2 regions of the Streptomyces sp. NPDC047917 genome follow, and region 1 is predicted to be linked to the other one. Evidence: riboswitches for the same ligand, from Rfam matches in the RefSeq annotation. Region 1 holds a riboswitch; the other holds the start of a gene.
What was found. Region 1 has a riboswitch for glycine ahead of gcvP (aminomethyl-transferring glycine dehydrogenase). Riboswitches for the same ligand answer to the same signal wherever they lie in the genome.
Positions count from the first base shown of each region.

Region 1 (7,679 bases):
TCGCGGAGCTGTCCGTGAGGCTTCATTCGGCCCTTGTACAGAGCGCCCTGCACATCCGGCTCCACTGATCGCGCCGGTGCCCGACTACCCAAACCTGCCGGGCACGTCCTAGGGTTGCTGTGTGAACGAGCTCGACGTTGTGGGTGTCCGGGTGGAAATGCCCTCCAACCAACCGATCGTGCTCCTGCGTGAAGTGGGAGGCGACCGGTACCTCCCCATTTGGATCGGTCCTGGTGAGGCGACCGCGATCGCCTTCGCCCAGCAGGGCATGGCTCCGGCCAGGCCGCTGACCCATGATCTCTTCAAGGATGTGCTTGAGGCCGTCGGCCAGGAGCTCACCGAGGTCCGCATCACGGACCTGCGGGAAGGGGTCTTCTACGCGGAGCTGGTCTTCGCCAGCGGGGTCGAGGTGAGCGCGCGGCCGTCCGACGCCATAGCGCTCGCTTTGCGCACCGGCACGCCGATCTACGGCAGTGACGGGGTGCTCGACGACGCGGGTATCGCCATCCCGGACGAGCAGGAGGACGAGGTGGAGAAATTCCGCGAGTTCCTCGATCAGATCTCTCCGGAGGATTTCGGCACCAACAGTCAATGACCGTTCTTCGGGGTGGCCGTCAGCGCATCCGGCAAGCCTTTCCCGCTCGGGAGACACGGGAAACCACCCTCAGGGTGATTATCACTCGGCGTGCCGAGTGTGGCGATCGTTGACGCACCCCGAGTGACTGCCTACCTTCGAGATGGCAGGTCAAGGACGGAGGTCGGCGTGAGAAGCAGCGGCGACGGTACGGCAGCGGGTGGGCCGTATCCGCAGCAGGGGAGTACAGCCGACCACACCATCATGCAACCGGTTAAACCGGCGGCGGTGGCGGGGGACGAAGTGGCATCGGCCGGCGACATCGGCTACCGCGGGCCGACCGCCTGTGCGGCCGCCGGGATCACATACAGGCAGCTCGACTACTGGGCGCGTACGGGCCTGGTGGAGCCGAGTGTGCGTCCGGCTTACGGCTCCGGGACACAGCGCCTCTACAGCTTCCGGGACGTCGTCCTGCTGAAGATCGTGAAGCGTTTCCTGGACACCGGAGTGGCTCTCCAGAACATCCGCACCACGGTTCAGCATCTGCGGGCCCGCGGATTCCAGGACCTTGAGCGGATGACGCTGATGAGCGACGGGGCGACGGTCTACGAGTGCTCCTCGCCCGACGAGGTCGTCAGTCTGCTCCAGGGCGGCCAGGGGGTCTTCGGCATCGCGGTGGGAGTGGTGTGGCAGGACGTGGACGCCGCGCTCTCGCAGTTGCACGGCGAGCGGGTGGACACCGGCGAGACCCTCATCGGGAACAACCCCACCGATGAGCTTGCGCGGCGGCGCAACCGCGCCGGCTGACGCGGCCGGGGGTTCGGGCGCGGCCATTGTCAGTGCCGTAGGGCAGCATCGATTGATGTGAGAGCCGCGCCCACCATCCTGCATCTGGACATGGATGCCTTCTACGCCTCTGCGGAGCAGGCGGCGAAGCCGAGCCTGCGCGGCAAGCCGGTGGTGGTGGGCGGGCTCGGGCCGCGCGGAGTGGTCGCCACCGCGTCGTACGAGGCGCGTCGCTTCGGGGTGCACTCGGCGATGCCGACGGCGCAGGCGCGGCGGCTGGCGCCCAATGCGGCCTATCTGGTGCCGCGCTTCCAGCTCTACCGGACCGTGAGCGACCAGGTGATGGAGCTGCTGGCACGGCTCTCCCCGCTGGTCGAGCCCCTCAGCCTGGACGAGGCCTTCGTGGACCTGGAGGCCGGGGGGACGGCCGACGACACGGCCTCGGCGCTGGAGATCGGCGCGCAGCTGCGTACGGCGATCAAGGAGGTCACCGGGCTCACCGGATCGGTCGGGCTCGCCGGTTCCAAGATGCTGGCCAAGATCGCCTCGGAGGAGGCGAAGCCGAACGGCCTGCTGCTCATAGAGCCGGGCACGGAGCGGGCGCTGCTCGCGCCCATGTCGGTGCGGATCCTCCCCGGTGTCGGGCCGACGACGGCGGATCATCTGCGCCGGGCCGGGATGACGACGGTCGACGACCTGGCCGAGGCGGGTGAGGACGAGCTGGTGCGCCTGCTGGGGAAGGCGCACGGGAGCTCGCTGCACCGGATGGCGTTCGGGTACGACGACCGGCCGGTGGTCGCGGAGCGGGACGCCAAGTCGGTGTCGGTCGAGGACACCTTCGACGCCGACCTGCACGACCGGGTGCGGATCAGGGCCGAGGTCGAGCGGCTGGCCGACCGCTGCGTACAGCGGCTGCGGGGCGCGGGGCGGTCCGGGCGCACGGTGGTGCTGAAGGTGCGCCGGTACGACTTCTCGACGCTCACGAGGTCCGAGACGCTCCGTGGGCCCACGGACGACCCCACGGTGGTCCGTGAGGCCTCCGCACGGCTCCTGGAGGCCGTTGACACCACCGGGGGCGTCCGGCTCCTCGGAGTGGGGGTGACGGGGCTTGCCGACTACACACAGGAGGACCTCTTCGCGCAGGCCGCCGGGGAGCGCGCCGCTGCCGAGGAGTCGGCCGGGGAATCAGCCGGGGAACCGGCAGCGGGGACGGCACCGGCGGGGGACGAGGCGACCGGGCCGCCCGGCGATCCCCGGGCGGAGGTCCCGGAGAGTGCCGAGCAGCGCGCGGCACGGCGCTGGCCCGCCGGACACGACGTGCACCACGAGACGCACGGCCACGGCTGGGTGCAGGGCAGCGGCGTCGGACGGGTGACGGTGCGGTTCGAGGAGCCCGGATCGCCGCCCGGCCGGGTGCGTACGTTCCGGATCGACGACCCGGAGCTCCGGCCCGCCGATCCGCTGCCCCTGGTGCGTGACCCGCAGGACTACTCGTCCTGGCCGGCCAGCCTGCCGAAGTCCCTGTCCGGGCCGGTCTCCTCCGGCGCGGAGTCCAGTCCGTAGTGCCGGTAGAGCTGGAGCTCCTGTTCCGGCGAGAGGTGGCGGCCGACACCAAAGTCCGGCGCGTCCTTGATCAGGGCACGGTCGAAGGGGATGCGGAGCGTGTCCTCCACGAATTCGCTGGGTTCCAGGGGGACGAACGCGTCCCGGCTGAAGAGTCCGGTACGTACGGCCGCCCACTCGGGCACACCGGTCGCGTCGTCGAGGTACACCTCGTCCACGGTTCCGATCTTGGTGCCCTTGCGGTCGAACGCCTTGCGGCCGATCAGGCTGCGCGGATCGATGTCGGTCTGCACGGTCCCTCCCACTGGTCGCGGCTACTCCACTAGCACTACAAAAAGGCAGATCCGGGTGGTTGGCCACTCGAGAAATCAGCCACGAAGCCCGCTGGTAGGCTGGTCATGGCTGCTGACCCCGTGCGGGAGAGTCCTCCGGAGCTGATCCGAAGGCGCCGAAGGAGCAAATCCTCCCCGGAATCTCTCAGGCCCCCGTACCGCACGGACGAGGTCACTCTGGAAAGCAGGGCGGGTTTCGTGCGGCCGAGTGCCGGTGCGATTCCCTTCCTCACCGACGGTGAAAGCCGGTACGCCGCACGGCGCGCCGGTGAAGCTCTCAGGTTGAGATGACAGAGGGGGAGGCCGTTCGGGCACCCGCGCCGTGGTGCCCCTCGCAGGTCGTGACAGACCAGGAGGCCTCCACCATGACCCCCCGTCGCACTCCGCTCTCCCAGCTGGAGCAGGGTATTCCGTTCGAGCAGCGCCACATCGGACCCGATGCCGAGGCGCAGTCGAAGATGCTCGCCCAGGTCGGTTACGGCTCGCTGGACGAACTCACCGCGGCCGCGGTGCCCGATGTCATCAAGAGCGCGGAGGCGCTCGGGCTGCCGGCCGCTCGCACCGAGGCCGAGGTCCTCGCCGAGCTGCGCGAGCTCGCGGACCGCAACCAGGTCCTGGCCCCGATGATCGGGCTCGGCTACTACGGCACCTTCACCCCGCCGGTAATCCTGCGCAACGTCATGGAGAACCCCGCCTGGTACACGGCCTACACGCCGTACCAGCCGGAGATCTCGCAGGGCCGGCTGGAGGCGCTGCTCAACTTCCAGACGATGGTCGCCGAGCTGACCGGGCTGCCGACCTCCGGCGCCTCGCTGCTCGACGAGGGCACCGCGGCCGCCGAGGCCATGGCGCTCTCCCGGCGCGTCGGCAAGGTGAAGAACGGGGTCTTCCTGATCGACGCCGACGCCCTGCCGCAGACGACCGCGGTCATCGAGACCCGCGCCGAGCCGACCGGTGTCGAGGTCGTCGTCGCCGATCTGTCCGACGGAATCCCGGCGGAGATCGCCGAGCGCGGTGTCTTCGGCGTGCTGGTTCAGTACCCGGGCGCCTCCGGAGCCGTCCGGGACATCAAGCCCGTCATCGAGCAGGCCCACGAGCTGGGTGCGATCGTCACGGTCGCCGCCGACCTGCTCGCCCTGACCCTGCTCACCTCGCCGGGCGAGCTGGGCGCGGACATCGCGGTCGGCACCACGCAGCGCTTCGGTGTGCCGATGGGCTTCGGCGGACCGCACGCCGGGTTCATGGCCGTGCGCGAGAAGTTCGCCCGCAGCCTTCCCGGCCGCCTGGTCGGTGTCTCCGTCGACGCGGACGGCAACAAGGCCTACCGGCTGGCCCTTCAGACCCGCGAGCAGCACATCCGCCGCGAGAAGGCCACCAGCAACATCTGTACCGCCCAGGTACTGCTCGCCGTCATGGCCGGGATGTACGCGGTGTACCACGGCCCGGACGGGCTGCGGACGATCGCGCGGCGCACCCACCGCTACGCGACGATCCTGGCCGAGGGCCTGCGCGCCGCCGGGGTCGATGTCGTGACGGGCGCCTTCTTCGACACCCTCACCGTGCGGGTCCCGGGCCGGGCCGCCGAGACCGTCGCCGCCGCCCGCGAGCACGGGGTCAACCTGCGGCTGGTCGACGCCGACCTGGTCTCCCTGGCCTGCGACGAGACCACGACCCGCACGCAGCTCGCCGCGGTCTGGGCCGCCTTCGGTGCGGACGGGGACATAGAGGCGCTGGACGCCACTCTCGCCGACACGCTGCCCGAGGGGCTGCTGCGTTCCGACGAGATCCTCACCCACCCGGTCTTCCACCAGCACCGCTCCGAGACCGCGATGCTGCGCTACCTGCGCAAGCTCGCCGACCGGGACTACGCGCTGGACCGCGGCATGATCCCGCTGGGCTCCTGCACCATGAAGCTGAACGCGACCACCGAGATGGAGTCGATCACCTGGCCCGAGTTCGGCGCGCTGCACCCCTTCGCGCCGGCCGAGCAGGCGCAGGGCTTCCTCACTCTCATCCGTGAGCTGGAGGAGCGTCTCGCCGAGGTCACCGGGTACGACGCCGTCTCGATCCAGCCGAACGCGGGCTCGCAGGGCGAGTTCGCCGGCCTTCTGGCCGTGCGGGCGTACCACCGCGCCAACGGTGACGAGCAGCGCACCGTCTGCCTCATCCCGTCCTCCGCGCACGGCACCAACGCGGCCAGCGCCGTCATGGCCGGCATGAAGGTCGTCGTCGTCAAGACCGCCGACGACGGCGAGGTGGACATCGAGGACCTGCGCGCCAAGATCGAGAAGCACCGCGACGAGCTCGCCGTGCTCATGATCACGTACCCGTCGACGCACGGCGTGTTCGAGGAGCACGTCGCCGACATCTGCGCCGAGGTGCACGACGCCGGCGGTCAGGTGTACGTCGACGGTGCCAACCTCAACGCGCTGGTGGGTCTCGCGAAGCCGGGCCGGTTCGGCGGCGACGTCTCGCACCTGAACCTGCACAAGACCTTCTGCATCCCGCACGGCGGCGGCGGCCCCGGCGTCGGCCCGGTCGGGGTGCGCGCGCACCTCGCGCCGTACCTGCCCAACCACCCGCTGCAGTCCGCGGCGGGCCCCGAGACCGGTGTCGGACCGATCTCGGCCGCCCCGTGGGGCTCGGCCGGCATCCTCCCGATCTCCTGGGCGTACGTACGTCTGATGGGTGGCGAGGGCCTCAAGCGGGCGACGCAGGTCGCCGTGCTCGCCGCGAACTACATCGCCAAGCGCCTGGAGCCGCACTACCCGATCCTGTACAACGGCCCGGCCGGTCTGGTCGCGCACGAGTGCATCGTGGACCTGCGGCCGATCTCCAAGGCCACCGGCGTCAGCGTCGACGACATCGCCAAGCGTCTGATCGACTACGGCTTCCACTCGCCGACCATGTCGTTCCCGGTCGCCGGAACGCTGATGATCGAGCCGACCGAGAGCGAGAACCTCGCGGAGCTCGACCGGTTCTGCGACACGATGATCGCCATTCGCGGCGAGGTCGAGAAGGTGGCCTCCGGTGAGTGGAGCGCGGACGACAACCCGCTGCACAACGCTCCGCACACCGCCGCGATGCTGGGCGGGGAGTGGAAGCACGAGTACAGCCGTGAGGTGGCGGTCTTCCCGGCCGGCGTCTCGGCCGCCGACAAGTACTGGCCGCCGGTGCGCCGGATCGACGGGGCCTTCGGTGACCGCAACCTCGTCTGCTCCTGCCCGCCGCTGGACGAGTACGACAACTGAGTCATGAACGCGGGGGAGTGACGCGGACATGCGTCGGGGCCGGTTCGGAGATTTCTCCGGGCCGGCCCCAGCTCGTACCGGCCGCGATCAGGCGGCCCTCATCACCCGGTCGGTCCCCAGGGGCCGGTGCGGTGCGATGATCTGACCGTCCGGGAGCAGCTCGCCGGTGTCCTCGAAGAGAAGGACCCCGTTGCACAGCAGGCTCCAGCCCTGTTCCGGGTGGTGGGCCGTCAGGCGGGCGGCTTCCCGGTCGGCTGAGTCGGCGGTCGGGCATGGTGGCTGATGCTGGCACATGGCTGGGTTCTTTCGCTGCGTTGTAGTGAATGTCCTGCGGCTGGATGAGGTGTTCATGGCCGCCCCCCGTATCGATAGGTCCGGTCCCAGTGTTGCCCCACCGGCGGCAATCCGCAGGGATTTCGCAGCAGCACTTGTCCTTACTCGAAGGACGCATCACCCACGCGGACGGTTCACCGCAACTGCACTGTCACTTCGGGTGGTTCGGGGTGGTCGGACCGGGCTAGTCCGGACGGGCATCGAAGTGCGCCCCTCCAGCACTGTGCCCCGCCACCAGGGAAGGTGACGGGGCGCAGCGTTCTCGTACGGGGCGCAGCAATCTCGTACGGGGGTGCGGTTCTCAGGCCGGTGATCCGAGCAGGGGGCCGGGGCCGGGGGTGATGCGCAGCGTCATCACGCGGAGCAGATCGGCGACCCGGTGCGGGCGATGGGCCGCGATGCCCGGCGGGGCGGGGGCCAGCGGAACCAGGAGATCGGCGGGGGCGAGCTCCCCGCCGGCGGCGTCCGCCTCGGCGTCGCCGTGCAGCCACAGCGCGAGCATGTAGAGCTCCGGGATGGACAGCAGCCGTGGCTGATAGTGCGTGGTGACCGTCTCGGCCTGGCGCAGGGCGAGTTCGGTCGAGGCGATGTAGGGGCCCTCGAAGAAGTGTGAGAACGTCCAGCCGTCCGGAGTGAGCATGGTGTCCGCGGCGGCGACGGGCTGCTCCGCGCTACGGATCAGGAACCGCCACGCGGCGAGCCGGGTGGCGGGAGCGAGCCCGCCCGGCCCGATCCGCTCCAGTACATGGACGGGGAGCGGGAGTTCGGGGCTCAGCGGTCCCTCGGCGGATCGAAGGGCGGGGGTGCGGGCCTCGCGGACTGCGGTGGGTGAACCGAGTG
Region 1 covers NZ_JBIDCA010000017.1:7,227-14,905, forward strand. Annotated here, with positions in the region: gene ACGF8B_RS34920 (MerR family transcriptional regulator) at 1-68, shown strand, start outside; gene ACGF8B_RS34925 (bifunctional nuclease family protein) at 122-595, shown strand; gene ACGF8B_RS34930 (MerR family transcriptional regulator) at 764-1,381, shown strand; gene ACGF8B_RS34935 (DNA polymerase IV) at 1,439-2,923, shown strand; gene ACGF8B_RS34940 (PRC-barrel domain-containing protein) at 2,848-3,216, opposite strand; glycine riboswitch at 3,330-3,426, shown strand; gene gcvP (aminomethyl-transferring glycine dehydrogenase) at 3,621-6,506, shown strand; gene ACGF8B_RS34950 (DUF5999 family protein) at 6,594-6,800, opposite strand; gene ACGF8B_RS34955 (hypothetical protein) at 7,141-7,679, opposite strand, start outside.

Region 2 (7,679 bases), on a different contig from region 1:
CCAGCAGCCCCGAGCGGATCTCGTCCTCGGTGCGCCAGGCCTTCTCGTTCTCCAGCATCAGCGAGGAGATGGACAGCCCGGTGTCGTGGGCGAGCCGCAGCAGCTCGTCGCCGGTGCGGAAGGGGTGCTTGAGCACGGTGTCGTCGAGCACGATCCGGTCCTCGCCCACCGCGTCCTCGTCGACGACGAAGCCGCCGCCGACCGAGTAGTAGGTCTTCTCCAGGAGCACCTCGCCCTCGTGGCCGAAGGCGAGGATGGTCATGCCGTTCGCGTGGTACGGCAGGGCCTTGCGGCGGTGCAGGATCAGCTGCTCGTCGGCGTCGAAGTCGATCTCGTGCATGCCGAGCAGGTTGATCCGGCCGGTGGAGCGGATCTGCTCCACCCGGTCGTCGGCGGACTCCACGTCGACGGTGCGCGGCGACTCGCCCTCCAGGCCGAGCAGTACGGCCTTGGGGGTGCCGTGGCCGTGACCGGTCGCACCGAGCGAGCCGTACAGCTCGGCGCGTATCGAGACGGTGTGGGCGATCAGCCCCTCGTTCTTCAGCCGGCGCGCGAACATCCGGGCGGCGCGCATCGGGCCGACCGTATGGGAGCTGGACGGGCCGATGCCGATCGAGAACAGGTCGAAGACCGAGATGGCCACGGTGACTCCTCAGGGGTTGGTAGACGTCGCTGTCTGCCGGGTGGTGCGGTGCGGTATGGGCCGGGCGGCCCGGAGGGCGGGGGCATGGGACGGGGCACCGCGCTCACAGTTCAGTGTGCGCGGTGCCCCGCCCCAACGTGTTACCAGAACTTGTCCGGACTACTTCAGGCCGGGGTACAGCGGGAACTTCCCGGCCAGCGCGACGACGCGGGCCTTCAGGGCGTCCGCGTCGTACGACGGCTTGAGGGCGGCGGCGATGATCTCCGCGACCTCGGTGAAGTCCTCGGCCTGGAAGCCGCGGGTCGCCAGGGCGGGCGTACCGATCCGCAGGCCCGAGGTGACCATCGGGGGCCGGGGGTCGTTCGGGATGGCGTTCCGGTTGACCGTGATGCCCAGCTCGTGCAGCCGGTCCTCGGCCTGCTGGCCGTCCAGCTCCGAGTTGCGCAGGTCGACGAGGACCAGGTGCACGTCCGTACCGCCGGAGAGGACGGAGACGCCGACCTCGGTGACGTCCGGCTGTACCAGGCGCTCGGCGAGGATGCGGGCGCCGTCCAGGGTGCGCTGCTGGCGCTCCTTGAACTCCTCGGTCGCCGCGACCTTGAACGAGACCGCCTTGGCCGCGATCACGTGCTCCAGCGGACCGCCCTGCTGGCCCGGGAAGACCGCCGAGTTGATCTTCTTGGCGAGTTCCTGGGTGGAGAGGATCACACCGCCGCGCGGACCGCCGAGGGTCTTGTGCGTGGTGGTCGTGACGACGTGGGCGTGCGGCACCGGGTTGGGGTGCAGCCCCGCGGCCACCAGACCGGCGAAGTGCGCCATGTCGACCATCAGGTACGCGCCGACCTCGTCCGCGATGCGGCGGAAGGCGGCGAAGTCCAGCTGACGGGGGTACGCGGACCAGCCGGCGACGATCAGCTTCGGCTTGGACTCCTTGGCGAGGCGCTCGACCTCGGCCATGTCCACGACGCCGGTCTCGTCGACGTGGTACGGGACCACGTTGTAGAGCTTGCCGGAGAAGTTGATCTTCATGCCGTGGGTCAGGTGACCGCCGTGGGCCAGGTTCAGGCCCATGATCGTGTCGCCCGGCTTGAGCAGCGCGAACATCGCGGCGGCGTTGGCCTGCGCACCGGAGTGCGGCTGGACGTTCGCGGCCTCGGCGCCGAAGAGCGCCTTGATGCGGTCGATGGCGATCTGCTCGACCACGTCGACGTGCTCGCAGCCGCCGTAGTAGCGGCGGCCGGGGTAGCCCTCGGCGTACTTGTTGGTCAGGACGGAGCCCTGGGCCTCCATGACCGCGACCGGAGCGAAGTTCTCCGAGGCGATCATTTCGAGGGTGGACTGCTGACGGTGGAGCTCGGCGTCGACGGCGGCGGCGACGTCGGGGTCCAGCTCGTGGAGGGATGAGTTGAGAAGCGACATCAGGTGGTCCCTTGGGGTCTTTAGTTGCCGGAGAACTCGGTGTACTCGTCGGCGGAGAGCAGGTCGGCCGGCTCCTCCGTGACGCGTACCTTGAACAGCCAGCCGCCCTCGAAGGGAGCGGAGTTCACCAGCGACGGGTCGTCCACGACGTCCTGGTTCGCCTCGGTGACCTCGCCGGTGACCGGGGAGTACAGGTCGCTGACCGACTTGGTCGACTCCAGCTCACCGCAGGTCTCGCCCGCGGTCACCGTGTCACCGACCGCGGGGAGCTGGGCGTAGACGACGTCGCCGAGCGCGTTGGCCGCGTACTCGGTGATGCCGATCGTGGCCACACCGTCCTCGACGGCCGACAGCCACTCGTGCTCCTTGCTGTAACGCAGCTGCTGGGGGTTGCTCATGACCTGAATTCTCCTGTACGCGGGGGAGTGCTGATGAACGGTGGTCTTACGGTGTGAGACGCGACTGCGTCACTTCTCGATGAGCGCGGGGGTCACTTCTGGCGCTTGTAGAACGGCAGCGCCACGACCTCGTACGGCTCGTGGGTGCCACGGATGTCCACCGCGACGCCCTCGGTGCCGGGCGTGGCGTGCGCGGCGTCGACGTATGCCATGGCGATCGGCCTGCCCAGGGTCGGGGACGGGGCGCCGGAGGTGACCTCCCCGACGACCTGGACGCCGGCTCCGCCCACGGCGACAACGGGGTAGCCGGCGCGCGGCACCCGGCGGCCCTCGGCGACCAGGCCGACCAGCTTGCGCGGCGGAGCGGTCTCGGCGCGCTCGGCGGCGGCCTCAAGGGCCTTGCGGCCGACGAAGTCGCCCTCCTTCTCGAACTTCACGACCCGGCCGAGACCGGCGTCGAAGGGGGTGAGCTCCGTGGTCAGCTCGTGCCCGTACAGCGGCATGCCCGCCTCCAGGCGCAGCGTGTCGCGGCAGGAGAGCCCGCACGGGATCAGGCCCCGGGAGGCGCCCGCCTCGGTCAGCGCCTGCCACAGCCGCTCGGCGTGCTCGGGGGCGACGAACAGCTCGAAGCCGTCCTCGCCGGTGTAGCCGGTACGGGCGATCAGCGCGGGGACACCGGCGACCGTGCCCGGCAGACCGGCGTAGTACTTCAGGCCGTCCAGGTCGGCGTCGGTGACCGAGGCCAGGATGGCGGGGGACTCCGGGCCCTGGACGGCGAGCAGCGCGTACGCGTCCCGGTCGTCGCGCACCTCGGCGTCGAAGCCCTCGACGCGGGCCGTCAGCGCGTCCAGCACGATCTGGGCGTTGCCCGCGTTGGCGACGACCAGATACTCGGGGGCCTCCGCCTCCCCCAGCCGGTAGACGATCAGGTCGTCGAGGATGCCGCCGTCCTCGGCGCAGATCATCGTGTAGCGCGCCCGGCCCACGGCGACGGTGCCGATGTTGCCGACCAGCGCGAAGTTCAGGAAGGCCGCGGCCGCGGGGCCGGTGACGGTGATCTCGCCCATGTGCGACAGGTCGAAGAGTCCGGCCTTCGTGCGCACCGCGTTGTGCTCGTCGCGCTCACTGGCGTACCGCAGGGGCATGTCCCAGCCCGCGAAGTCGGTCATGGTCGCGCCCAGCGAACGGTGCAGGGCATCGAGGGCGGTGAGGCGGGGGGCGGTGCTCATGGATATGGCTCCCAGGGCATGACGACGAGGACGATCCCTCCCCATCTGTCATCGGAACCTGAGAGGTTCGCCGAGACCCCCTGGAAGGGTTCGGCTTGCACCTTGGGTGGAGCCGCGAAGCGGCCCGCTTTTCAGATCTGCCTCATCCACGCGGTACGGGGCCTGAGAGATTCAAGGGAGGAACTTGCTCCTTCGGCGCCCGGCACAGGTAGTGACCGGAACTCTCCCGCGCGGATTCGAACGGCCTTTATGCAGTTGGCCGGGCCATCATCGCACGCATCGGGCCGGAGTGGGGCCCCGGTCCCCCGCCGGAAATCACCGGCGTGGACGGTTGTGCCGCATTACCTTTTCTTTACACTTCAGGGGCATACGTGGGGTGATCCGACAGGGGGAGGGCGATGACGTTGCAGCGGTACGCGACGACCGCGGGGTTCGCACACGGGGCGATGCCCGCACAGCCGGGGGCCCCGGCCAGGGAGATGTCGGGGCGCGCGCCCGTCGTACGGGATCTGCGGGAGCGGGCCGGGCGCAGCCCGCGCGCCCTGCGGTTCGCGGCGGGCGACGTGGTCGTGGTCTCCGGGCTGCCCGGCAGCGGCAAGTCGACGCTCATCCGGCGCGCGGTGACGACGGCGCACGCCATCGACTCCCAGGACACCCGGGACCGCTGGGCGCGGTCCGTGCCCCGGTTATTCCCGTACGCCCTCTACCGCCCGCTCGTCCGTGCCGCCCACTACTGGGGGCTGTGGCGGGTGCTGCGTTCCGGGGTGTCCGTCGTCGTCCACGACTGCGGGACGCAGTCCTGGGTGCGCGGCTGGCTGGCCCGGGACGCGCGGCGCCGGGGCCGGGCGCTGCGGCTGGTCCTGCTCGACGTCACGCCCGAGACCGCGCGGGAGGGCCAGCGCGAGCGCGGACGCGGCGTATCGGGATACGCCTTCGCCCGGCACCGCAGGGCGGTGGGCAGGCTGCTGCGGGCGACGGAGAAGGGGCTGCTGCCGCCCGGATGCGGCTCGGCGGTGCTGCTGGACCGGGAGGCGGCGGGGCGGCTCGCCCGGATCGAGTTCACCGGCGGGCCGCCCGGCGGGCGGTAGCGGGGCGGAGCCGCTTCGGGGCCGGGCGTTAATCTTCTGCCGGAAGGCTTGGGCGAGAAGGGGAAGCAGTGGACGTTCCGGCGCAGGTCCAGTCCCATCCGCAGGGCGGATGGCCGGGCAACGAGCTCGAAGAAGTGCTGATGGCCTCGGTGGGCAGCCCGGAGGCGGGCGGACGGCTCGTCGAGGTGCTCGGCCGCAGCCAGGTCTGGGTACCGCTGCCCAACGGCGGCGGTCCGGACTCGGGGGCCCTGGACCTGCCGACGACGGAGATCGAGGGCGCCCCGTACGTCCCGGTCTTCAGCTCCGAACAGCAGTTCCTCGCCTGTGTCGGCGCCCACATGTCCTTCACCGTCGCGCCCGCCCGCGACTTCGCCCGCGGACTGCCCCCGCAGCTCGGCATCGCGGTGAACCCGGGCGGCGCGGTCGGGATGCCGCTGCCGCCGCCCGCCGTGGCCGAACTCTGCCGGGCCGGGCGCACCCCGCTGGACGGGCCGGCCGGCGGCGGCAGGGTCCGGCTGTACGAGCCGGACTGGAAGGAGGAGCCGGTCGACTTCCTGGCCGCCGCGGCCGGTGAGTTCGAGGAGAGCGGTGTGGTGCTCTCCGCCCGCCGGGCGCTCGCCAGCATCGAGGGAGGCGACCCCGTCCTCTTCATCGGTGTCGAGTTCTCCACCTGGGACGGCGCGGGGCGCAACGCCCCGATGGACGCCCTCGGCCGCGCCCTGGGCCGGGTCGGGGTTCCCTGGCCGGTCAATCTCGTACTGCTCGACGTGGCACAGGACCCGGTCGGCGACTGGATGCGGGAGCGGATCCGGCCGTTCTACCAGCGAGCGGGCATATAGAACACGGCGCGGGACCTCCGCCGGGCACCGGTGGGGAACACCGCCCGGACCCATGACGTCAAGTCGGTGTCAGGACCGGCGCATAAGCTGGTTTCATGGCTGGTGCCTCGGCATCACGCCGCACCCGTGTGCCCGGGGCGGCGGGCCGACACAGTGGATCGAAGAGGGGCGGGACCAGGTGAGTGCGTCAGGCACCGCGGCGGCCGGGCAGGTCGAGCACATGCTGCGCCAAGTGACGCCCGGGCGCTACGACGCGTACGAGGCGCTGCTGCAGGCCCTCGCGGGCGGCCGGATCTGGATGCTCCTCTGGCAGGGCCAGGCCGGCTCGCCCGACGCCCAGTACGGGAACATGGAGGTCGACGGCCTCGGCTACGCCCCCTGCGTGACCTCCGCCCAGGAGCTCTCGGCCAGTGGCTGGAACCGCGCCCATGAGCTGGTCGACGGCCGGGACATCGCCCGCACCCTCTTCCCCGACCGCTGGGGCATCTGGCTCAACCCGCACGCCCCGGGCGGCGGCGTGGGCGTCCCCTGGCTGGATCTGCGCCGGATCGCCACCGGCCTCGACCGGATGCCCGCCGGCCCGCTCCGGCTCACCGAGCCGGCCATCGAGATCCCGCAGTTCTACGCCCTGCTCACGCAGAACGCCCACCACACCCCGGCGATCCGCTCGCTGCGCCGCGCCTGGGTGCAGCCCGCGCTCGGCGTCCCGTACCTCACCATCGGCCTCGACCTCTACGACACGAGCCCGCCCTCGGTGGACGCGGCGCGCGCGATGATGCAGCAGTCGGTCTCCGCCGTCCCGGAGGGGCTGCCCGTCTCCACCGTCGCGATGTCCGACGAGTACGACCCGGTCGCGATGTGGCTGCGGGCCAACGCCCGCCCGTTCTACGACCGCGAGGCACACGCCCCGGCGGCCCCCGTCGCGGGCTACGGATACCCGCCGCAGAGCGCGTACTGACCCGTCCGGACACCCGGCCGCTCGTCCCCCGCACCGGGAGGGCCGGTGCGCCCTCCCGCCGTCCGTAAAGGGGCGGTTCACTCCCGGAAGCCCGAATGCGGCTGTACGTTCCCGATGTCCGGGAAGCGGCCATCGGGCGCCAACTCCCCGAATGTGAAGGCGTGTTCATCCGCGCCGCGGCCCACCGGGCCGCCCATGTCCGAGATTTCCGTGCTCGGCACAACTCGTGGTGAATGCGTCGTGAATCCGCGCGCATGCCCCCCTTCCGTATCAACTGACCTGTGTTCGGCGGGCGTTCACATCCGTCCGGATAACGGAACACCCCAGAGCGCATCACGGTTAGGCATCCATTCGCCTGTCGGTATGGCTACCAGTCGTAACGGCAATGAAGACTCCCGCAGCAAGGGCGTCTTGCCGCCTCTGCGTACGACTGACTGATCGCGCCGCCACAGCGGCCAGTTCGGCCCGGCCACCGCCGGTTGAGAGGGGTCCTTGCCACGATGACGGCACCACTGCACGAGCCGACCAAGGAAGCGGATCCGATCGCGGCCGGCGGTCCCGCAGTCGACTCCGGGGTGAAGAAGGTCGAGGGACGGTCGCTCAAGCAGATCGCCTGGAACCGCCTGAAGCAGGACAAGGTCGCTCTGACGGGTGGCATCGTTGTCCTCGTCCTGATCGTGGTGGCCGTCTTCGCGCCGCTGATCGTGAACCTGTTCGGGCACCCGCCGAACGAGTTCCACCAGGACCTGCTCGACCCGCTGACCAATCTCCCCACGGGCAGCCTCGGCGGCGTGAGCGGCGACTACCTGTTCGGCGTCGAGCCCAACAAGGGGCGCGACATCTTCAGCCGGATCGTCTACGGCGCCCGGATCTCGCTGCTGGTGGCGTTCCTGGCGGCCCTGGTCGCCGTCGCCCTCGGCACCCTCTTCGGGATCATCGCCGGCTACTTCGGCGGCTGGGTGGACGCGGTGATCAGCCGGGTCATGGACGTGCTGCTCTCCTTCCCGCAGCTCCTCTTCATCATCTCCCTGGTCTCGGTCCTCCCCGACGACCTGCTCGGGCTCACCGGCAGCGGCGTGCGCATCGCCGTACTCGTCGCCGTCAT
Region 2 covers NZ_JBIDCA010000023.1:11,070-18,748, forward strand. Annotated here, with positions in the region: gene ACGF8B_RS39680 (L-serine ammonia-lyase) at 1-643, opposite strand, end outside; gene glyA (serine hydroxymethyltransferase) at 803-2,062, opposite strand; gene gcvH (glycine cleavage system protein GcvH) at 2,083-2,460, opposite strand; gene gcvT (glycine cleavage system aminomethyltransferase GcvT) at 2,553-3,689, opposite strand; glycine riboswitch at 3,831-3,928, opposite strand; gene ACGF8B_RS39700 (AAA family ATPase) at 4,088-4,777, shown strand; gene ACGF8B_RS39705 (enhanced serine sensitivity protein SseB) at 4,846-5,616, shown strand; gene ACGF8B_RS39710 (enhanced serine sensitivity protein SseB C-terminal domain-containing protein) at 5,795-6,574, shown strand; gene ACGF8B_RS39715 (ABC transporter permease) at 7,075-7,679, shown strand, end outside.
Region 2: another riboswitch for glycine. It lies ahead of gcvT (glycine cleavage system aminomethyltransferase GcvT); the one in region 1 lies ahead of gcvP (aminomethyl-transferring glycine dehydrogenase).